2 regions of the Devosia sp. 1635 genome follow, and region 2 is predicted to be linked to the other one. Evidence: riboswitches for the same ligand, from Rfam matches in the RefSeq annotation. Region 2 holds a riboswitch; the other holds the start of a gene.
The links. A riboswitch is a leader RNA that binds a small molecule or an ion and turns the genes downstream of it on or off. The one in region 2 is predicted to bind thiamine pyrophosphate.

Region 1: it holds a riboswitch for thiamine pyrophosphate, as region 2 does, so the genes downstream of both, thiB (thiamine ABC transporter substrate binding subunit) here and HRU92_RS01235 (YkoF family thiamine/hydroxymethylpyrimidine-binding protein) in region 2, are expected to answer to the same signal.

What each region holds. Positions count from the first base shown of each region.
Region 1 is NZ_JABAOM010000002.1:697,654-708,554, forward strand. It holds gene HRU92_RS10215 (histidine phosphotransferase ChpT) at 1-131, opposite strand, end outside; gene HRU92_RS10220 (YHS domain-containing (seleno)protein) at 199-657, opposite strand; gene HRU92_RS10225 (DUF1134 domain-containing protein) at 794-1,360, shown strand; gene HRU92_RS10230 (hypothetical protein) at 1,528-2,511, shown strand; gene HRU92_RS10235 (DUF6476 family protein) at 2,508-2,873, opposite strand; gene HRU92_RS10240 (RluA family pseudouridine synthase) at 2,872-3,900, shown strand; gene rpoH (RNA polymerase sigma factor RpoH) at 4,123-4,998, shown strand; gene HRU92_RS10250 (thiamine diphosphokinase) at 5,581-6,282, opposite strand; TPP riboswitch at 6,308-6,408, shown strand; gene thiB (thiamine ABC transporter substrate binding subunit) at 6,466-7,482, shown strand; gene HRU92_RS10260 (hypothetical protein) at 7,709-9,295, shown strand; gene HRU92_RS10265 (ATP-binding cassette domain-containing protein) at 9,282-9,920, shown strand; gene HRU92_RS10270 (VOC family protein) at 9,943-10,368, opposite strand; gene HRU92_RS10275 (hypothetical protein) at 10,572-10,901, opposite strand, start outside.
Region 2 is NZ_JABAOM010000001.1:227,829-238,729, forward strand. It holds gene HRU92_RS01195 (MFS transporter) at 1-42, opposite strand, end outside; gene HRU92_RS01200 (aldo/keto reductase) at 293-1,288, opposite strand; gene HRU92_RS20430 (hypothetical protein) at 1,310-1,498, shown strand; gene HRU92_RS01210 (LysR family transcriptional regulator) at 1,607-2,479, shown strand; gene HRU92_RS01215 (DUF6022 family protein) at 2,595-4,259, opposite strand; gene HRU92_RS01220 (TSUP family transporter) at 4,411-5,184, opposite strand; gene HRU92_RS01225 (NAD(P)H-binding protein) at 5,259-6,047, opposite strand; gene HRU92_RS01230 (AraC family transcriptional regulator) at 6,158-7,114, shown strand; TPP riboswitch at 7,180-7,292, shown strand; gene HRU92_RS01235 (YkoF family thiamine/hydroxymethylpyrimidine-binding protein) at 7,283-7,891, shown strand; gene HRU92_RS01240 (ABC transporter permease) at 7,906-8,703, shown strand; gene HRU92_RS01245 (ABC transporter ATP-binding protein) at 8,700-9,449, shown strand; gene HRU92_RS01250 (ABC transporter substrate-binding protein) at 9,452-10,459, shown strand; gene HRU92_RS01255 (LLM class flavin-dependent oxidoreductase) at 10,456-10,901, shown strand, end outside.

The DNA.
Region 1 (10,901 bases), on a different contig from region 2:
CCCTGCGTGGGGTCGGCCAGAACCTCAAGCCCGTTGCCAATCGCCCCAATCGGGTTGATCAGGTCGTGACAGACCCGGCTGCACAACATTGCCGCAAGGTCGGTTGCCTTGAGCTCGATGATATCGGCCATGGGTTTTCTCCATCAGGGGCGCGTTCGAATCACTTGCGCCGACCTTAGTGGGGGTTGCGCTTCTGCACTATTGCCAGACCAGAGATTTGGACAAAACCGCCCAATTGGCTTGTGCCTCGCGGGCCGCGGCGTTGGGCGCCAGCAAAAAGGCTTCCCGGCTCGCCGCCGAATAAAACAGATAAAGACGCTGCTTGAAGACCGTGTAGATTGCCGGGTCGCCGTCCGACAAAAAGCCGCGCGCCATGCTCATCGCCGCATGGCCCCCGAACTGGGGTGCATAGATCTGCGGCGCCCGCGCAAAGGCGTCGCGGTTGGCCGCGCTGCTAAACTGCCAGGGTGCCCCGCCCCACTCATATTCGAACTCGCTGCGTCCCGGCACCGGCTGGCTTTCCACGAAATAGGAGACCGGATCCATGCCCCCGAGCGCCAGCCCGGTAAGGGGATCGCTTACCACGGCCGTGTTGATTGACTGGCTCCATGCCGGTGCCGCGCCGCCCCCCAAAAGCGGCAGAACAAAGGCAAGCATGGTTAAGATTTGTTTACGGGTTTGCGTCATCATTGATCCACGGGCCAGCCCTTGTCCAGCGCTGGCCCGACCAACCATGACCGAGAAACTTTAAAGTCTTGCGAAGTCCCGGCTCGCCTGTTTTAGGGGGAACACCATGTTCAAACGCCTGCTTTGCACCCTGACCCTGCTCCTCGCCCTCGCTGGCGCCGCTCCTGCCTTTGCCCAAGGCTCGCTCAGCGACAGCTATTCCGGCGATGAGTTGGTCGACAAGGGCCACCAGTTTTTCGGCTCCGCTGCCCAGGGCCTCGCATCCCTCGTTGAGCGCGCCGTTTCCGAGTTCGGCCTGCCCAACGGCTACATCCTGGGCGAAGACGCTGGCGGCGCGCTGTTTGCCGGCGCCCGTTACGGCGAAGGCCGGCTTTACACCCGCAATGCCGGCGAGTTGCCCCTTTATTGGCAAGGCCCCAGCCTTGGCTTTGACGTTGGCGGCGATGGCTCCAAGGTCATGATGCTGGTCTACAATCTCTCCAGCACCAATGACGTGTTCGGCCGCTTCGCCGGCGTTGATGGCTCCGCCTATGTGGTGGGTGGCTTCGGCATGACGGTGATCAAGTACGGCAACGCCATCATGGTCCCGATCCGCTCGGGCGTGGGCGCGCGGCTGGGCGTTAATATCGGCTATCTCAAGTTCACCCAGCAGCCCACCTGGAACCCTTTCTGATATCAGCGCTTTGGTAGATGCTGCGAGCCGGAGGCGTGCACCCTCCGGCTTTTTCGTGACGTAGACCACCGGAACCGCTAAGCAATGGCCCGACCACTACCCTTTGCGGCGCTTAAGTCAGCTTCCTGTCGACCGCATCTGGACGGCCTGGTTCCGGAGTTCGCACGATGATGATCGAAAACATCATGTATTTCGCCCTCGGCCTGCTGTTTGCCGGGCTCTTGGCCGTGATCATCCTGCCCGCGGTGTGGAAACGCGCTGTCCGCCTCACCAAAAAGCGCATCGAGGCCGCGACCCCCATCACCCTCGCAGAATTCCGTGCCGACAAGGATCAACTGCGCGCCGAATTCGCCCTCCAAACGCGCCGGCTCGAAACCACAATCGAGGGGCTGCGCGCCCGTCTCGCCGAACAGGTGGGCGAATACAATGACCGACGCGCAGAATTTGGCGCCATGCGGGCCGAGCGCGACAGCGCCGTCGACAAGATGACGGAACTCGAAGCCCGCGAAGCGGCATTGCGTGATCGCGTGCTCGAACTCGAGCGCGAAACCACCGATCTTGCCCAGCAACTGCGCATGCGTGAGCGCGACCTTGAAAACCGCACGGCCGAGATCCAGGCGTTGCGCGACGAATACGCGCAGGCCGCGCTCGAGCAGGCCGCCCTGGAAGAAGCCGCGCTCGAAGAGGCCGAAAGCATTGAGATCGCCCAGGCGCGCATTGCCGAAGCCGGCTCCAGCCTGGACGCCATGGCCGGGCAAACCGCCGCCCAGGCCGATGGCACCATGCCCCCGGCGCTTGCAGAAGAGCTCAACCTCGAAGACCAGCTCGGCCAGTTGCATCGTCGCATCAACCATGTGGAAACCACCATCATGGCCGATTGGGAAACCGAGCGGCTCGATGAAACCGCCTTGCGCGCCCAGCTCGACGCCATTGCCGCCGATACCAGCCGCATCGTTTACGCCGCCGATACCGAGCCGCCCCAGCAGCCCCCGCCAGCCGAAGAAAGCCTGTTTGATCGCATCCAGCGCTTTGCCGATGGGCGCGAGGAAACCCCTGCGGCGCCACCACCACCTGGGCCTATTGCCACAGCCAGACGCGGCGGCAGCGTCACCGACCGTATGGCAGCGCTGCGCGAAATCCAGGGGCGCTAAAGCCGGGGCGCACCGTCCGCAACGATCTGCACCGAACTGATATGTTCGCCCGTGCCCCGATCGAACAATGCCAGCACCATCGCCCCATCAAGACGATACAGCACATTGATCGCGCCATCGCCCGTGGTGGCCGAAACCACTTCGGCCCCGGCGGGCACGCTCAGCGTTTGGGCCATGCTGGGCGGCGGTGCGTCGCGCATCACCCGATAGACAATGGCAAAGCCAATCGCCATAAAGCCCAGCAGCAGAATGCCGATGGAGATGCCGAACGACCGGCGCGCCTTTCCCAGCACGGCTTGTGCTTCGGGCGACAAACGCTCGGCATCTTGGCCCACCGGGCCGGTATTTGAAGGATCGCTCATGGAACACCTAACCGCTGACGACTTCGAGGGCGACGAAGTCCAATTCACTATCACTACCGAACAGGCCGGCGGCCGGCTCGATGCCGTTCTGGCCAAGGCACACCCGGCGCTCAGCCGCAGCCGCCTCAAGGACCTGATCCTGGGCGGAGCCGTATCCCTTAACGGCCAGCCGATCAGCGAGCCCAAATATCGCGTAACGGCCGGCGAAACAATCACCCTCCTCGCCCCGCCGCCCGAAGATCCCGAGCCCAAGCCCGAAAACATCCCCCTTGATATCCTCTACGAGGATGATCAGCTGATCGTAGTCAACAAGCCCGTCGGCATGGTGGTCCACCCCGCTCCCGGCAGCCCTTCGGGCACCCTGGTCAACGCGCTAATCTATCATTGCGGCGCGAGCCTGCAGGGCATTGGTGGCGTGCGCCGGCCCGGCATCGTTCATCGCCTCGATCGCGACACCTCAGGGGTCATGGTCGCGGCCAAGACCGATCTGGCCCACCAGCATCTGTCCGCGCAATTTGCCGATCATGGCCGCACCGGTCCGCTCCATCGCGCCTATATCGCCTATGTTTGGGGCTCCACCGAAACGGCCAAGGGCACGATCGAGGCGCCCCTCGGGCGCGACGCCAATAATCGGCTCAAGCAGGCCGTGCGCAAGGATGGCCGCGAAGCCATCACGCATTACATGGTCGAGCAGCGCTTTGGCGGCGATGGCTGGGACATCACCCGCATCCAGTGCCAGCTGGAAACCGGCCGCACCCACCAGATCCGCGTCCACATGGCTCATGTCGGCCACCCCCTGGTTTCCGACACCGTTTATGCCTCGGGCTACGCCACCAAGATCAACCGCCTGCCTCCCGAGGTCGCCGCACCCATCGTTGCGCTAGGCCGGCAGGCCCTCCATGCGGCCGAGCTCGGCTTCGAGCATCCCGTAACCGGAGAGGAAATGTTCTTTGAAGCCCCCCTCCCGCCTGACCTTGTGGCGCTCGAGGAAGCGCTCGAGCCCTATGACAAGGCCTTCGCCCGCTAGGATTTGCGGGGGCCGGTAACCGAGAAGTGCAGGCCGGCCCTCCCCTAATGCCCGCACCACGGGCAACCCTTGCGCTGCCTGCACCGTTCGTCTGCATTCGGCGGCCTTACAATTGCGGCAATACGCCATATATTATGACCTGACTTCTTCCGCCGGGCCGCCAGGACGGCCGAAGATCGATCCGCCCGCCTGTGCGGGGGAATAAGTAAAAGGGGTGCATAAATGGCCCAGACCAATCTGCCTGTCCTTTCTGCCGAAGGAGGCTTGAGCCGCTATCTTCAGGAAATTCGCAAGTTCCCCATGCTGGAACCCGATGAAGAATTCATGCTGGCCAAGCGCTACAAGGAGCACGCCGATCCGGCCGCTGCTCAACGGCTTATTACGTCCCACCTGCGCCTGGTTGCCAAGATCGCCATGGGCTATCGCGGCTATGGCCTGCCCATTGCCGAAGTGATCTCGGAAGGCAATGTCGGGCTCATGCACGCGGTCAAGCGCTTCGAGCCCGACAAGGGCTTCCGACTTGCGACCTATGCGATGTGGTGGATTCGTGCTGCGATCCAGGAATATGTCCTGCGCTCCTGGTCGCTGGTGAAAATCGGCACCACCGCTGCCCAGAAGCGGCTGTTCTTCAACCTGCGCAAGGTGAAGGGCCAGATCGCCGCGCTCGACGATGGCTCGCTCCATCCCGACCAGATCAAGCAGATCGCGACCACCCTCAACGTCACCGAGGATGACGTCGTCTCGATGAATGCGCGCTTGTCGGGCGATGCTTCGCTCAATTCGCCGATGCGCGCCGATGAAGGCTCCTCCGAATGGCAGGACTGGCTCGTCGACGACACGCCCAGCCAGGAAACTGCCCTTGGTGAAAGCGAGGAATATTCCGAACGCATGGGTCTGTTGACCAATGCCATGGATGTTCTCAACGATCGTGAGCGCGCCATCTTCCAGGCTCGCCGCCTGCAGGAAGATCCGCTGACGCTCGAAGAGCTGGCCCAACAATACGATGTCAGCCGCGAGCGCATCCGCCAGATCGAAGTGCGCGCCTTCGAAAAAGTGCAAGACGCCGTTCGCGAAGCTGCCCGCTCCAACGCCGCATAAGGCTGGACCGCCGCAAGCAACCAATGCAGCCCTCGGTTTCCCCCGAGGGCTTTTTTACGCCTGCGAGCCCGCCGCCGATGCCAACCTGGCCTTGAGCCCGGGGCCCATCGAGCCTCCGGCATACTCATGCCCCCCAAAAGCCCTTACCCCCCGGAAGTGCGGAATGAGCGGGAATGTGCCGGAGCCCTCATGGTGAGGTGCGCAGCGTAGCGCAGCCTCGAACCACGAGGGCGGCCATCACCACCCCACAAACTTATCCCCGCCCCCGAAAACCTCAGGCACAATCCCCCTTGTTCCCGGGCAAGCTGCGCGGTCGCGACGAACGGTCGGTGCGGGGATATCGGATGGGCTTGGGGTCGCCCAAGCTCCTTCGGGACGAGGATGATCCGGGACCGATTTCATCCCCCGGTCCATGAAGCCCCAGGGCTTCTGGCGTTTGGCACGGGTCTAGCCACGGACGGTCCTCACCGAAGAGTCTCCGATAGAGCATGGGGCGAAGCTTGCTTCACCTTCTACCCTTTTGCCGGACGACCGGCACCGAGGCGACCTTCGCCCCATGTCGCAGCACCAACCGCAGGGTCATCAGACCCGGGCGGGATTTTGGCACGCCTGGACGAGATCCCACAGCCGAGCCTTGGGCAGGATCAGCAGCCAGGGCACGGGATCGACCGGCACAATCTCGATCCGCCCGCCCAGGGCCGCATTTGAGGTGCCGATCAGCCCGCCCGGCGCCAGCTGCAGGCCATCCATCGGATACAAGAGCCCCTCCGAGCGCTCGAACCCGATCGGCACCAGCGGATGGATCGACACCCGCTCCCCGGCCGCCGCGTCAAAGGCAATCCGCCCCACCACCGCCAGCGCCACATCGATCTCGTCCACCAGCAGCAAGTGCCGCTCGGGGGCATATTGCAGCACTGCGCTCAGTGCCGCGAGCGTATGGTCGAGCCGCTTGCCGGTCATGCCCAACGCCAGCGTCACCGGCGCCTGCGTCGAGCGCAGTGCCTTCTGGAAATCGGTGGTCACTTGCTCGGGCAGGTGAAACACGCGGGTGCGCCGCTCCCAGTCGGCGCGATCCTGCAGCGAATCGAGATCCCCGATGATCGCCGCAGGCACCAGCCCTACCGCCCCGATCGCATCCGCCCCGCCATCGGCCCCGATCAGCGTCACTCCCGCTGCCGCGAGGTCACGCAGGGTTTGGCTCTCCACCGCCCCGCCGCCCACAATGGCGATCGGTCCGGCAAAGCGCAGGGGCGCGTCGGCAGCTGGGCTGAAATTCTCTTGCACTTGGGGGGCGCTCTTATAAGATCATGGCGTCTCGCTGGGGTGTTCCGGGTCAAGCCGGAGCTGAGAATTACCCATTGAACCTGAACCAGGTCATGCTGGCGGAGGAAGTTCGAGATGGCAAGGGCATCTCGTGCCCGCCATTGACACCCATCCCTTCACTCATGGCCGCACACCAATGAAGGGATGACCATCTTGGTCCACACCACTCACCTGGCGCTTGCGGTCCTTTTCGGACTGGCCGCCTCGCCCGCCTTGGCCCAAACCGCACCGGCGCTCACCATCTATACCTATGATGGCTTTGCCGCCGAATGGGGCCCCGGCCCCCAGCTCGCCGAAGGCTTTGAAGCCCAATGCGCCGGCTGCACTGTCGAGTTCATCGCCGCCGATTCCTCCATCGGCGCCCTGCGCCGCGTCCAGCTTGAAGGCGCCACCACCCCGGCCGACCTCATCGTCGGTCTCGACGTCGCCACCGCCGGGGAAGCCCGCGCCACCGGCCTCTTTGCCGATCACACTCTGGAGCTGGGCGATCTCGCCCTCCCCGAGCCCTGGACCGATCCGCAATTCGTGCCGGTCGACTACGCCCATTTCGCCTTTGTCTACGATACCGACCGCACCGCCACCCCGCCCGCCTCCTTCGAGGAGTTGATCGCGCTCCCCGACGATCTCAAGATCGTCATCCAGGACCCGCGCTCGGCCACCCCCGGCCTTGGTCTCGTGCTCTGGATCAAGGCCGCCTATGGCGACCGTGCCCCCGAAATCTGGGCCGGCGTCAAGCCCCATATCCTCGCCGTCACCCGCGACTGGTCGGAAAGCTATAATCTCTTCCTGACCGGGGAAGCCGATATGGCGCTCTCCTACACCACCTCGCCCGCCTACCACATCGTCGATGAAGACGATCACACCATCAAGGCCGCGCTCTTCGATGAGGGCCATATCGTGCAGGTCGAGATTGCCGGCATGCTTGCCTCCACGGACCAGCCCGAGCTCGCCCGTCAGTTCCTGGCCTATCTCGCTTCCCCCGCCGCCCAGGCGATAATCCCCACCACCAACTGGATGTTCCCCGTGGTTGACCTGGGTGCCGACCTTAACCCGGCCTTTGGCACCCTCCCGCAACCCGCGAAAACCCTGACGATCAGCGACACCGACCTCGAAGCCAACCGCGCCGCCTGGATCGACGAAATGCTCGCCGCCATCCAGTAGGAATCAGGACAGCCACAAGCTTCGAACCCCTCAGTGTGCCTCCCCTCCCCCTTGAGCGGAGGCACACTGAGGGGGGCGATCAAGGGAACACAGTCCCTGATAGCCACACAACGACTCTCCGCCATCCCAGCGCCATCAGCCGACGTCCCCTCCCCCTTGAGGGGAGGGACAGGGTGGGGGATCAGGCCCATCAACCCGCTCCAAGGCTAGCGCCAACCACCGGACCATGACCCTCCCACCCCGCCCCTTGCGCATCGCCACCGCTTGCCTCCTCGCGCTTGCCATCGCCGGGCTGATTGCTCTCGTCCTCTGGTCCATTCTCGCCGCCGCCACCGATGCCGCCGCCACCAGCCGCATCGATATTGCCCACCTCCTGCGCATGACCTCGATCCAGGCCGGGCTCACCACCGTGCTTTCCTTGCTGGTCGGCACGGCATTGGCCTGGTCGCTCAATCGTCTGCGCTTCCCCGGACGCGATCTCCTCGTCGCCTTCTTTGCCTCCGCCATCGTCACCCCCGGCATGGTCGTGGCCTTCGGGCTCCTCGCCATCTGGGGCCGCAACGGCTGGATTAATCGCGCTGCCGAAGCCGTGCTCGGCTTCCCCTTGGGCAATCCTGCCTACGGGCTCGGGGGCATTCTCTTTGCCCATGTCATTCTCGATGGTGCCTTTGCCGCGCGCATCATCCTCGCCCGTCTCGACGCCATTCCCGCCGCCCGCCTCAAGACCGGCCAGTCCCTGGCCCTCTCCGCCTGGCAGCGCTTCACCCTCATCGATTGGCCCGCCCTGCGCGGCACCCTGCCGGGGCTCGGGGCCATCATATTTCTCCTCGCCTTCACCAGCTTCCCTATAGTGCTGCTGCTGGGCGGTGGCCCGGCCAACCAGACGCTGGAGGTCGCCATCTACGCCGCTGTCCGCCAGGATTTCGATCTCGTCGGCGCCGTGCGCCTCGCCCTGACGCAAATCGCGGTTTGCTCGGTGGTGATCCTCGCCGCCTCGGCTTTGGCCCCCGTGCCCACCGCCTTTGGTTCTTCCCCCGCCACGACCTGGCGCGACGGGCCCGCCAGCCGCCTGCTGCAATGGCTGATACTCGCCACTGCAACCCTCTGCTTCGGTCTGCCCCTGCTCTCCGTGCTGATAGATGGCCTCGCCGCCGGTCTCGGCAGCCTCCTGGCCCAGCCGAGCTTCTGGTGGTCGCTCCTCACCAGCCTCCTTATCGGCAGCGCCTCCGCACTCCTCACCCTGCTTCTGGCGCTTGCCCTCGCCCTTGGCCGCGGCGCCACCGGCAGCCCGCCGCTGCGCACGCTCCTGGGCATCCCGGCCTATGCCTATCTCGCCGTGCCCGCCGTGGTGCTGTCGCTGGGCTTCTTCCTGCTGGTACGCGACCTGGGCCTTGCGCCGGCCGCCGCCGCGCCCGCTGTCGTCATCCTTGCTAATAGCCTCCTCGCCCTGCCCTTTGCCATGGCAACGCTTGCGCCGCCGCTCGAAGCCATTGCGAAAACCCGCGGCAAGCTCATCCGCTCGCTCGGGCTGGGCGGCTGGCGTCAGTTCTTCCTCGTGGAACTGCCCCTTATCGGCAAGGATCTGGGCGTCATGCTCGCCCTCGCCTTTTGCTTTTCGCTAGGGGATCTGGGCGTCATCGCCCTATTCGGCACGCAAGATTTCCAAACCTTGCCGCTGCTGATGTTCCGCTCGCTCGGCGCCTATCGCAACAATGATGCAGGGGCCATTGCCGCCATTCTCCTCATCGGCACCATCATTGCCTTTGTTGGCCTGCCTCGCCTTGCCGAAAGGATCGCCCGTGCTGCGCGTTGACGAGCTTTGTTTTGCTTATCCCAACACGGCCGAGCCCTATCGTTTTTCCCTCGCCGCTGCGCCCGGCGAGATCACCGCCGTGTCGGGCGCCAGCGGTTCGGGCAAGTCCACCCTGCTTGATCTCCTCGCTGGCTTTCTCACGCCGACCTCGGGCAGCATCGTGCTCGATGGCCAGCAACTCGTGCCCCTGCCACCCGAGCAGCGCCCGGTATCGCTTCTGTTGCAAAGCGAAAGCCTCTTCGAGCACTTGAGCGCCGGCCGCAACATCGCCCTCGGCCTGCCCGCCCGTACGCCAAAAGCAAGCGTCCACCAGCAGGTCGAAGCCGCTCTCGCCGAAGTTGGTTTGTCCGGCATTGGCGCCCAACCGGCCGCGACCCTTTCGGGCGGGCAAAAGCAGCGCGTCGCCCTCGCTCGCACCCTGCTGCGCGCCCGTTCGGTTTTGCTGCTCGATGAGCCTTTCTCAGCCCTCGACGATCAAACCCGCGCCGTGATCCGCGATCTGGTGAAGACGCTGACGGTCCGGCATGGCTGGCACACCATCCTCGTCAGCCACCACAATGATGATATCCTCGCCCTCGCCAGCCGGCGCTATCATCTGGCGGACCGAAAGCTGGTGGCGGACTAAGCTGCCACGGCGAGGAGGCGCTTTATTCATCCGCCGGCAGCAAATGCGGGTTCCAGACCACCTCCCAGAGATGCCCGTCAGGGTCGCGGAAATACCCGGCATAGCCGCCCCAGAACGTGTCTTGCGCGGGCTTGATGATCGCGGCGCCCGCGCCCTCGGCGTTCGCCATGATCGCGTCGACCTCGCCGCGTTCCCTTACATTGTGCCCCAGCGTCATGGCAGTGGACGACACCGGCTCCCGGGCAAGGCCCGTGTCGAACGCAATATCGTCCTGCGCCCAGATCGCGAGCTTCACTCCGCCCGCCAGATCAAAGAACGCGACGGCGCCGTGCTCGTACTCCTGCCCGACAATGCCTTGCGTCGGCAGGCCCAGCCCATCACGATAAAAGCGCAGCGCCCGCTCGAGATCGCCAACGCCTAGAGTGATAACGGAAATCCGTGGTTTCATGTCCATGCCCTTTCGATCGGCGCCCGCCCGATGCTGGCGCCGTGATCGTCATGGGCCGCTGCAGTAGCGGAAGGACCCGCAAGCGGGGCCGGGCCAACCTTCCCGAACTAACCTGTTTTAGACACGCCAAGGCTAAGCCAGCCCCGCCGGAGCGTCAATCCGCGAGGCCTCTGTCCGGCCAAACGCGGATGCAAAAAGGGGGGCTAATTGCCCCCCTGTCCCCAAGCCGCAAAGACCTTGTCGAACAGCGCCTGCGCTTGCTCATCCTTTTCAAGGGTGATGATCGCATTGCGCCCGGTGCCATACACCACTGCCAGATCCATCCACTTTCGGCTGCGCAGCAGGTCCTGGTTGGTGTTGGCATCCTGCTCGGCCGCACTCAGCGCAAACAGGTAGGAATTACCCACGACGCGGGCCGAAGCCCCCACCAGCGGCGTTCCGGGCACCAGTTCCTGGTCCTTGAGCAACACGCCCGGCAGCCCCGCAATCGTGCCGCCGATAAAGGTGTCGCTCACATCGAAATCCACCTCCAT
Region 2 (10,901 bases):
CACCTGCGCATAAAGCGCAAAATAATACGCGTTGAACGCCATGCCCGAAACTGCCCACCCCGCTGCCACGTCAACGCGCTTGCCAGAGGCAACACCTTGTTGTCCCCCAACGGAGCGCGTCCTCCCCCCGGGCAGTCCGCCACTAGCCTTAGGCTGAGCGCCGCGCGATTTCCAGAAGCATCCAGCGGTTGGCACGCGCAAACGCATTACCTCCGTCGGGTGTTGCCGGATGGCCAGAGAGCGACGCCACTCTGGAGCCCCTAGGTGACGACAGTTTGCTGGCGGCGCGCAGTCAGGCGCCTTCAGTTTGTCCATGCAGCAGCTTCTGGATCTCCGCCATGGTGGCTGCCGGCAGCGGTCCTTTTTCAAGCGCCCCCAGGTTGTCGCGCACCTGCTCTTCCGTCTTGAAGCCGGGAATAGGGAAGGTGTTAGCTGACCTCGCCAGGTTCCACCCCAACGTGCCCTGGGCCAAGGTCCGGCCGCCCTGGGTGAGCAGGTCCCGCAGCGCTTCGATGCGGCTCAACACTTGTGGGGTCGGTACCCCGTTTTCGAAGTGCCGCACCCAGGGATGGCCCGCGCCGCGGACATCGGTAGCATCCATCCGGCTGGCAGAGTTGAACTTGCCCGACAGCAGGCCCATGGCCAAGGGCGACCTGTTCAAGCTGGCCAGTCCGGCTTCCGCGCAGAGCGACAGCATGGCAGGCCCGTCGTGCAGGATGTTGAGTTCCTGTTGCACACCGGCAAAGTTGGGGAACTTCAGCATGCGGCGGGCCGCCGCGGCATCATCCGTGCTCCAGCCCCAGGCTCGGATCTGCCCTTTTTCAACCAGGCGCTCCAAAGCCTCGCCGGCCTGCTCCGCCTCCTGATCGCCAAGTGTACCGGGATGAATCTGGTAAAAATCGATCACATCGGTCTTCAGTCGCTTGAGCGATTGCGCCACGGCCCAATGGATATAGCGCGAACTTACATCTACGGCGCCTAAAGCGCGGCGCTCGGCGTCATAGGTGAAGCCGAACTTGGTCGCGATCACGGCCTGGTCGCGGCGACCTTGCAGTGCGGCGCCCAGCACTTCCTCGCTATGGCCGGTGCCATAGGCATCGGCGCTGTCAAAGAGATTGGCGCCAAGCTCGAGTGCGAGGTGGATGGCGCGAACGGACTGGCTGTCGTCAACGGCGCCCCAGCCGTCGCTACGGCCATCAAGCGTGAACTCGCCCCCGATAGCCCAGCAGCCGAGGCCGACCGCGCCGACCTTCCAGCCCGTGCGCCCAAAAATACGTGTGGTTGTCATGCCGACCCCCTAGTGAGTGTGGTGAGCAACAAATTGGTTGAGCGACCCTCGCTCGGCACCAAGATCGGCGAGCAGCCAATCGTCAAGGAGCGCCAGCTTGCGCCGGGCAATCTGTTGCTTTCTCCAGTTTTTGATCTTGCAAAGAAGTCGTCCAAACATCCAAGCCTCCGATCATGTTGCGAAGCGGTTGATGTTGCAGTTTTGCGGTGATGCGCAGCCCTGACGCGCTCTGTAGCGCCGGCTACGGCTGTGTTTATTGCGCGTCTTCCCGGGGATCGGCTACGATCGACGCTGCAAAGGGCTTTGCAGGATTGAAAAATGGACCTGTCCTGGGACGGATTACGACTGTTCCTCGATGTTGCCCGCTTGGGCGGGCTGACGGCCGCCACGAGCAAGACTGGCGTATCTGCGGCAACCCTGGGACGCCGGATCACGGCGCTGGAGCGGCAGGTCGGCGAGCGGCTTTTCGTGCGCTCCCAGACCGGCTATCGCCTGACGCCGGTTGGGGAAGAGCTCCTGGTGCGGGCCGAAGAGGTTGAAGCATCCATGCTCGCGCTCAAGCGCTGGAAGGATGGGGCCATCGGGGAACGGGTGGTGCAGGTTTCGGCGGGACCATGGACCTCCGCTTTTCTTGGTCGGCAGATCGGCCGGGTATGGACAGCCACGGATCGCTTCGGGCTTGAACTGGTGACCGCCAACCAGAAGGTCGATATTGGTCGGCGCCATGCCGATCTGGGCATCCGCAACCAGCGCCCCACCGAGCAATGGTTGGTGGGGCGACTGATCGGCAAGGTGGCATATGGGCTTTATGCCAGGCCAGAACTCGTCAGCGGGGTTGCGGCCGGTTACTTTGTCGGCGTGGCCGGGGAAGCCAGCCAGACCCATTCTGCCCGATGGCTGCATGCCCGTCACGGCGACCGCATTGCCGTGCGCGGCAATGATGCCTTGAGCGTGCTCGAACTCGTGGCCGCAGGCGCCGGCATTTCCGTGTTCCCCTGCTTCGTCGGTGACAGCGATCCGCGGCTTGCGCGCCTAGCGGAGGCTATCCCCGAACTCGAAACCGAACAGTGGCTCGTGGCCCATCACGAGGAGCGCCACAGCTTTGCCGTGCGTACCGTCAGCGAGCGCATTGCGGCGCTGATGCGCGAGCACGGCGCCTTGTTCCGTGGCCAGCAGAGCCGGACCAATTGAATGGCATAAAGGTCAAGTCGACGACTGCCGCCCAAGATAGGCGGCGTACCAGTGCTTGAAATCCTCTTGCTCGGCGTATTGTGGGTAGGTCTGGGCGATCTCCGCGACAATCCTGCTAGGGGACGGTGGCGCGCAGCGCGATGATCTCGGGGCTGCGGGGCAGCCGGAAGCAGGAGTGATCGTGGTGACTGCCGACGGCGAGGGAGCCGATTGGCTTGCCGTCGGCACCGCTGATGATCGACCACATCCAGCGTTGCTGATGGGTTTCGTCCGCATTGCCCCATTCCCGGCTGCGCTGGAAGCTTCCCGGCAATCGGGGTATTGCCTTGAGGCCAGCTTCGCGCAGGGCGGCGTGCACAGGGCGGAACAGCTCGGCATTGAGCGTGCCATAGGCAAGATCGCCGACTTCTTCGAATTGCTGCTGGAACTCCTGCAGCCGCACGGGCAAGATGCGGGCAAGTTCAAGGTCGACCATCGCCTGGGCGCGCTGGGCGAGGGCGTGAATGTCAGTGCCGGCCTCGTCCGTCAGCAATGGAACCCGCGCCGGTACTAGGGTTGAGCTTTGCTGCGCAACGATTTCCACCAACAATCTTGCCGCTCGGGCAGCGCCATTGCTGTCAATGGTGCTGGCCAGTGCCCGGGCCCGGGTGGCGGTTTCGGGTTGGAGCCCTGTGTTGAGGGCGACGCAAAGGGACTCCATTGTTGGTGCGGCACCAGGATGCGCTACGCCAATCCCGAGCCGCTCGATCTGTCGTGCCCAAAACGGTTGGTCAGCGCCTTGGGGCACGATCACCTGCGGGGCACCCGCCCGTGCAGCGGTGGTGGTGGTGCCGGCGCCGCCATGATGGACCACGACGGCAACACGCCTGAAAAGTGCCTGTTGGTTGACCTCACCGACGAGAAAACAGTCGCTTTGTTGGTCGGGCAGCGTGAGCCCAGCCCAGCCCCGCGCCAGAACTGCGCGGCGCCCATGGGCGCGGATAGCGGTTACCGCGGTTTGGACCAAGCGGTCGGCATTGGGCGCCGCTATGCTGCCATAGCCAAAATAAACGGGCGGAGTGCCAGCGTTCAAAAAGGCCTCCAGTTCGGGTGGCAGCGGGCGCGTGTCGGGCAGGATCCAGGCCCCGGTCTGCTCCGGTGCACAAAGATCGGTTGGCTCCCAGGGGCAGAGCGCCGCCTCCGAAGCCAGGAGCGGGCGCGTCGTAAAGACATGCTGGCGAATATCGGTCACTGTCGGCAGGCCCATGGCGATCCGTTGTCGGTTGATCGTGCCGCCGAAAAGGGCGTTCATCACCTCGAGGTTGTGGTTCCACAGTGCGCGGTGGTCGGTCTCTCCCGTTGGGCGGGAATGACCGGGATAGGAAAGTGGCGGGTGGTGCTCGGATGGCAGGTACATCGGGCAGAACGATGCGTGCATAAAGGGCAGGCCGCGCTTTTCGGCCACGCACTGAGCCGCGCCAACCGAAGGCATAAGACCGGTCGCGAGGATTGCATCGCAGCCGGCGGCTGCCGCGTCGATGGTCCGGCACTGGGCGGCGATCATCCTCATCCCGTAACCCGGGATATCGCTGGGAAATCGTTGAGCGAGCGCAATCCACTCTCGCACGCGCATGAAGGCGGGGACCAACTCAACGCCGGCACGTTCGGCAAGCTCCACAAACTCCTGGTCGCCCGGAGCGGACAGCACCGCTTCCACACCGACCGCCTCGAGCGCGACTGCAAGCGCCACAATAGGTTCGACGTCACCCCGCGACCCATAGGTCGACAAAAATACCCGCATCGATGCACTCCCTTTGCTTGGATACGGCAAGGGTTTTACGGCAGGTCCCTAGGCTTGAAGCAAGCCGCTTGTGATCTACATATCGAAGTGGGCAAGGGGTTGAGACCGATGTGTGTACCGAGGCCCAACTTAGCACGCCGAGGATCGACGTTCAGCCGGCCGCGGCAAACCCCAGTCGCCAAATGGCTGGCGCCGCCAGGGATACACCTGATAGCAGCAGCAGCGAGAACGCCACGCGGCGCAGCGTGAGGACCGCAAATGGCGGCGGCCAGCGTTTTGCGGCATAGGTGGTGGCGGTAACCACGGGCGCCGCCAACAGCGCCCACCAACTTGCCTCATAGGGGAAGCTGCCGGTCAACCCCACCAAGGACAGCCGGAACAAGGCGTTGACGCCAAAGATCAGCACCAAGGTGTCCCTGATGGCGGCCGCTGGCAGGGGTTGGCGATAGAAGTGATAGATCAAGGGCGGTCCGGCCGTGGAGAACATCCCGCCCAGAAAGCCGCCCAATGCACCCACCAGGACGAACGAACCCGAAGAAGATCGGTTGGGCAGCGGATGCGGCTGCAGGATCAACTGGATGCTGGCACCAACGATGACGGCGCCCAGCAGCAGGCGTAGTCCGTCCAGATTGGCGTCCGCAAGCCATTCGAGCATGAAATAACCCAGCACCACCAAAAGGAGGCTGGCGCCAATGGCGAGGCGAAACTCGCTCCAGGCCACGTTACGCCAGCCTCGGGCCAACACCTGAGTTGCATTGACCACCGTGAGGATGCTCACGATCACCGCGGCTTCGGGCAGGGGCAGCAGCCCGAGAATGCCGATACCGCCCATCATCAACAGGCCAAAGGCAAAGCCCGTCAGCGTCTGCACATAAGCGGCAGCGCCGGCAAGGACCAAGAGCATGGCGACATTCAACGGGTCCATTACCAGCCTGCAAACAGAATCAACGCCCGGGATAATAGCTGCATTCCCCGGGCGTGGCGCCGTGAGGCGGCAAATCAACGACTGACCGCTGCTCTCTGGACTTCGTTCTGCGCAACTGGGACGGCGAAGCGCCAGGCATTGTCAGCCAGATAATCGACGAGCCGCCGGCCCGGTCGCCCGGTGAGTTGGCTGAAATCGTCAGTGACCTGGCTGAAATGACCCGCGCGAGTAGCAGTAAAGATCGGCAGCATCTGTTCAACCAGAGCTGGCGCCAGTTTCATGCGCCCCGACTCGCGCTTGAACTGCGCCTCGTCGACACCCTCGTAGGTGACGGTGCGGCCGCTGATCGCGGAAAGCGCCGCTGCGGCTTCGGCGATGTCGCGCGCATCAATCAAGCTGGTCGTGGCATCGCCCGCGGGAAGCGCAAGCCGGCCAAGCTCCATGATGCCGGGGTGCCAGCGCCCGTGGAAATTGTCGAGGAACCAGTTTGGGCGCAGGATCGCGTAGGGCGCGCCTGAGCTTTCGATCTGCCGCTCCAGTTGCCGCAGCGGAATGGCGTCATTGGCATCCACCCCCAGAGCTGATTGCAACACCAACTTAATGCCGCGCCGCGCTGCGGCCTCGACGAAGGGGCCAAGCAGTAAATGTGGTTCGGCCGAGGTCGGAACGACGAGGTAAGCCGCATCGGTGCCGGCAAGCGCCGCTTCAAAAGTCGGGGCCTGACTATAGTCCAGCAGCACTGTGTTGGCGTCACCTCCTCGCCTTGTGCCGATTTTGACGCTGTGCCCGGCGATCAGCAGCCGATTGGCCAGGTGCTGCCCAACTGTGCCGGCTCCGGCCGCAACAAGTATGGTCTTGAACATCACGTTCTCCTTTCTAACCAGGAGAAAGATGGCGCGCCCTGAGAGGACAAGCCATGTGAGACGATCTCCCGTTTCTTGCAGATCGTCTTGAAAAGGTGCAGGAGAGCGGCATGAATGTGCTTGATCAATGGATCCGCATGTACGCCCGCAGCCGGATGACCCTCGTCCGCAGCCGGGTGGTTGAGCCTTGGGGCTTCCGGCTCGATCCGGGGGCAATGATCGCCTTTCACCTCGTCTGGCAGGGGACCGCTTGGCTTCGCCGGGCTGGCGAAGCGCCACTCCGGCTGGAAGAGGGTGATCTGGTGGTCCTGAGTGATGGAAAGGCCCACGATCTCGTGGCCAGCCCCAAGGGCGAGGCGCCCCCCGTCAGCCAGTTCGTGCAACAAGGATTTGATGTCACCAGCCAGTCTCCTGACGCGGTGATCTTTTGCGGGCGCTTCCAGGTGGATGGCACGCGGCGGCTGGGACAATCGGCGCTACCGCCCTGCATTCACCTGCCCGCCGCCGAGCTCCGCAAGGACAATGGCATTTTGCCGATCGTGCTGCTGCTGGCCGAGGAACTGGAGCACCAGGGCTTGGGCAATGAAAGCCTGGTGGAAAGTCTTGCCGACAGCCTGCTGGTTTACGTGCTGCGCCGTGCAGCCGAGCGCGCCGGGCATTCCGCCGGATGGTTGCCGGCAATGAAGGATCCCAACCTTGCCAAGGTGTTCCGGGCGATCCATGCCGATCCCGCCGCCAAATGGACTGTCGAGGGCATGGCGAAGGTGGCGGGGCTGTCGCGCGCTGCCTTTGCCAGACGATTCCATGACCGGGCGGGAGAGCCGCCATTGACCTATCTCAAAGGTTGGAGACTGACTCTGGCCGCCAGAAAGCTCGCCAGTGGCCCCACTTCGGTAGGGTCACTAGCGAGCGAAGCCGGCTACGCCTCGGAGGCGGCTTTCACGCGGGCGTTCAAGGACTATCACGGCCTCGCGCCCCGAGCTTATCTGCAGACGCTCCAAAGTGGCGCGCGCTTGCCTGATGGACAAGCAATCCAGGAACTGCGTCAAGCATCGCAAAGCGCCTGATCCAAGATCAACTCCGCCAATGCAGACATGTGCTTGCATTTGCCGGCAATGCTGCCCTATGCTGGCTTTATCCACAGGGGTGCTCCGTATGGTCGGGGCTGAGATGAGGGCGGCAAGCCTTCGGACCCTATAGCTGATCTGGGTAATACCAGCGGAGCGAGGCGGGCCATGTTCTCAGGCGCACAGATTTCCCTTTATCCAATGACCGGCGACTTTGTCGGCGTGATCATGAACGCGCTGGGTGCGCTCGATCCCTATCGTGAACGCTTGCGCATCGAGACCGATGACATCTCGACCTTGTTGGTCGGTCCGCCCGAAGTGCTGTTTCCCGCCATGCGCGATCTGTTCAGTGCCGCCGCGCGCGCCGGCACCCATTGCGTGCTTTCGGCGACGATCTCGCGCGGCTGCCCGGGCGAGCCCGATGATGCCATCTGCCAGTCCCATTTGTTCGAAGGGCCGGTTGCGCCTCTTGAGGAGCGGCGCGCCAGCGCGCTTGCGGCAGTGCAAGATGCGCCCGACATCGGCGTCTTCGGGGTGGCCCAATTGTCTCTCTATGTGATGGGACAGGGCCATCACATGGACGAAATCTATGGCTGCATCGACTTTCTCAAACAGTCGGGCACCTTCGAAAAGTCCAAGCATTTCGCCACCAAGCTCAATGGCGACACCGGTGCGCTATTCGCCACGATCGAGCAGGCCTTTTGCCGGTTTGGACCGCCCGAGGGACATGTCACTATCGACCTGACCGTGTCGGCCAACAGCCCTAGCGCGCGCTGAGCGGAAGGTCTGGCATGGCGCAGTTGTTCTCCTTCGGGCGACTTGTCGCCCGGTTTCTCAGTTACGCAGGGCCCGCCGTGTTTTCGGTGGTGACCCTGATCCTGGCCTGGGAAGCTTATGTGCAGCTTTCGGGCATCTCCCCAACGGCGTTGCCGGCGCCATCCCGCATTATCGTCCAAGGCTACCAGAACCGGGACGCGCTGGCCGGGCACACATTAGCGACCTTGCAGGCCACCATTTTGGGTTTCGGCTGCTCGCTCTGCGCCGCATTGCTGTTTTCGGTCGTGGTGGACTTCTTTCGCCCGGTACGGCGGGCGTTGTTTCCGGTGTTCATCATCACCCAGACCCTGCCGCTGGTCGCCATCGCGCCGCTCATCGTGCTCTGGTTCGGCTTCGGGCTGACGCCCAAGATCGTGCTCGTGGCACTGGTGACCTTTTTCCCCATGCTGGTGGCGCTGGTGCAGGGCTATGACTCCACCGACCGCGATATCGAGGGGCTGTTGGCGTCCATGGGAGCCTCGCGGTGGCGCCGGTTCAGGATGGCGCGGCTGCCTTCGGCCTTGCCTTATTACTTTGCCGGGCTGCGCATTTCCATCACCTATGCCGTAGTCGGGGCGATCTTTGCCGAATATGCCGGGGCGGTCCGGGGCTTGGGCATCTATATTCTCAATGCCAAGAACAATTTTCGCCCCGACCTGGTGCTGGCCGCCGTCGTCGTCAGCGCGACGCTGACCCTGCTCCTGTTTGGCGCTACCGTCTTGGTGCAGCGGCTGACGATGCCCTGGACCCGCTTGGCGCAGAGGCGCCCATGACCACGCCCAGGCTTGAACTGCGCAACTTGGGCAAGAGCTTTGGCGATTCCGAAGTTCTGGCCGACATCAACTTGAGCGTTGGAGCAGGAGAGTTCGTTTCGATCCTCGGCCCTTCCGGCGCTGGTAAATCCACCATCCTACAGCTGCTGACCGGAGCGGTGTCCACTGATGGTGGGGAAATGCTGTTTGATGGGGCGCCACTCGCCCCAAAGAGCCACCCCTTTGCCTTCATGCCGCAACGCGATGCGCTGATGCCGTGGCGGCGGATCATCGACAATGCCACGCTTGGCCTTGAGGTGGCGGGCATGACGCGCAAGGCGGCGCGGGCGGCGGTCCAGCCGCTGTTTGCTGAGTTTGGTTTGGCCGGATTTGAAAACCATTACCCCGCGCAGCTTTCCGGCGGCATGCGGCAGCGTGCAGCGCTGCTGCGCACAGTGGTGCAGCATAAATCCATGCTGCTGCTCGACGAGCCTTTCGGAGCCCTGGATGCCCTGACCCGCACGCGAATGCAGCGCTGGCTGGCTGGGATGTGGACGCGCCATCGCTGGACCGTGTTGCTGATCACCCACGATGTCCGCGAAGCGGTGCTGTTGTCCGACCGGATCTACCTGTTGTCGCCGCGCCCAGCGCAGATCGTGCGCCGCATCGACGTGCCGCTTGAGCATCCGCGACCCCCAGCAGGGTCGGCGGTCATCGCCCAAATCGAAGCCGATATCCTGCAGACCTTGTTTGAACCGGAGGAATAATCATGCCGCTTTCGCGCCTGCTGCTGATCCTTGGCCTTGCCGCCGCCCTCGCCAGTCCACCCGCACTGGCCCAGCCGGTGCCGGTGACCATGGCGCTGGACTGGACGCCCAACACCAACCATGTCGGCCTGTTTGTTGCCCAAGCCAAGGGCTTTTATGAGGATGCGGGGGTCGCAGTTGAGATCCTGCCTTATTCCGACACTTCCGCTGGCACGCTCGTGGCCAATGGGGTGGCAGATTTCGGTATTCTTGGCTCCATCGGCCTGTTCACCCAGCGCACGGCCGGGGTCGATCTGGTCGCGACTTATGCACTGGTGCAGACCGAAACGGGGCGCCTGGTGTTCAACGGCGACCGGCAGGATATCCAAAGCCCCAAGGACCTTGACGGCAAGACTTATGCCGGCTTTGGCAGCGACTGGGAGAGTGCCCTGATTGGCACGATCATCCGCGCCGATGGCGGCCGGGGGGAATTCGAGACGGTCACCCTGGGCACTTCGGCCTATGAAGCGCTGGCCAACGGCGCGGTGGATTTTACCCTTGAAGTTTATACCTGGGAAGGCGTCAAGGCGGAGCGAGACGGGCGCCCACAACGTGCCTTCCGCTATGCCGATTGGGGCGTGCCCGACCAGCACACCAACTTCATCGGCACCACCGGCGCCTTTTTGGCTGAGCACCCGGACACTGCCAAGGCGTTCCTTGGCGCGAGCCAGCGCGGTTACGCCTATGCCGTCGCCCATCCCGACGAGGCGACCGATATTCTGGTCGCAGCCAATAGCGACGCGCTGCTGGACCGGGACTTTGTGCGCGCATCGCTGCAGGCGCTGATCGATGGGCACTACCTGCGGGCCGAGATTGGGGCCGTGGGCGTCATCAATCCCGCCAAGATGGAGGCGATGGGCACGTTCCTGTTTGAAGCCGGCATCCTCAAGGACGGCGACGGCAATCCTCTGGCCGCCAAGCCTGACTTCTCCGGCTACTATACCAGCGCCTATGTGGAAGCCGCGCCGTGACACCAAGGCGGCGCATGGGGCTCAACGCGGTGATCTATGGGCTGGGGAGTCATGAAGCAGGCTGGCGCATGCCTGAAAGCAATGCGCTGGCCTCGACTGATCTGGGCTATTGGACCGACATCGCTCGTCGGGCTGAAGCGGGTGGGTTCGATGCTTTGTTTCTGGGCGATGTACTGGCGCTGCAGCAAAGCGCCGACCGGCACCTCTCGGACGCGATGGACCCCTTCATCATCCTTTCGGCGCTGGCGGCAGTGACGGAGCGGATTGGGCTAATCGGTACGGCCTCGACCAGCTTTGATCATCCCTTTCATCTCGCCCGCCGCTTTGCTTCGCTCGATCACCTCAGCGGTGGCCGGGCGGGCTGGAATGTCGTCACCTCCTCCAATGCGCTTGAGGCCCACAATTTCGGGCTCGACGCCATGCCTGAACATGGCGAGCGCTA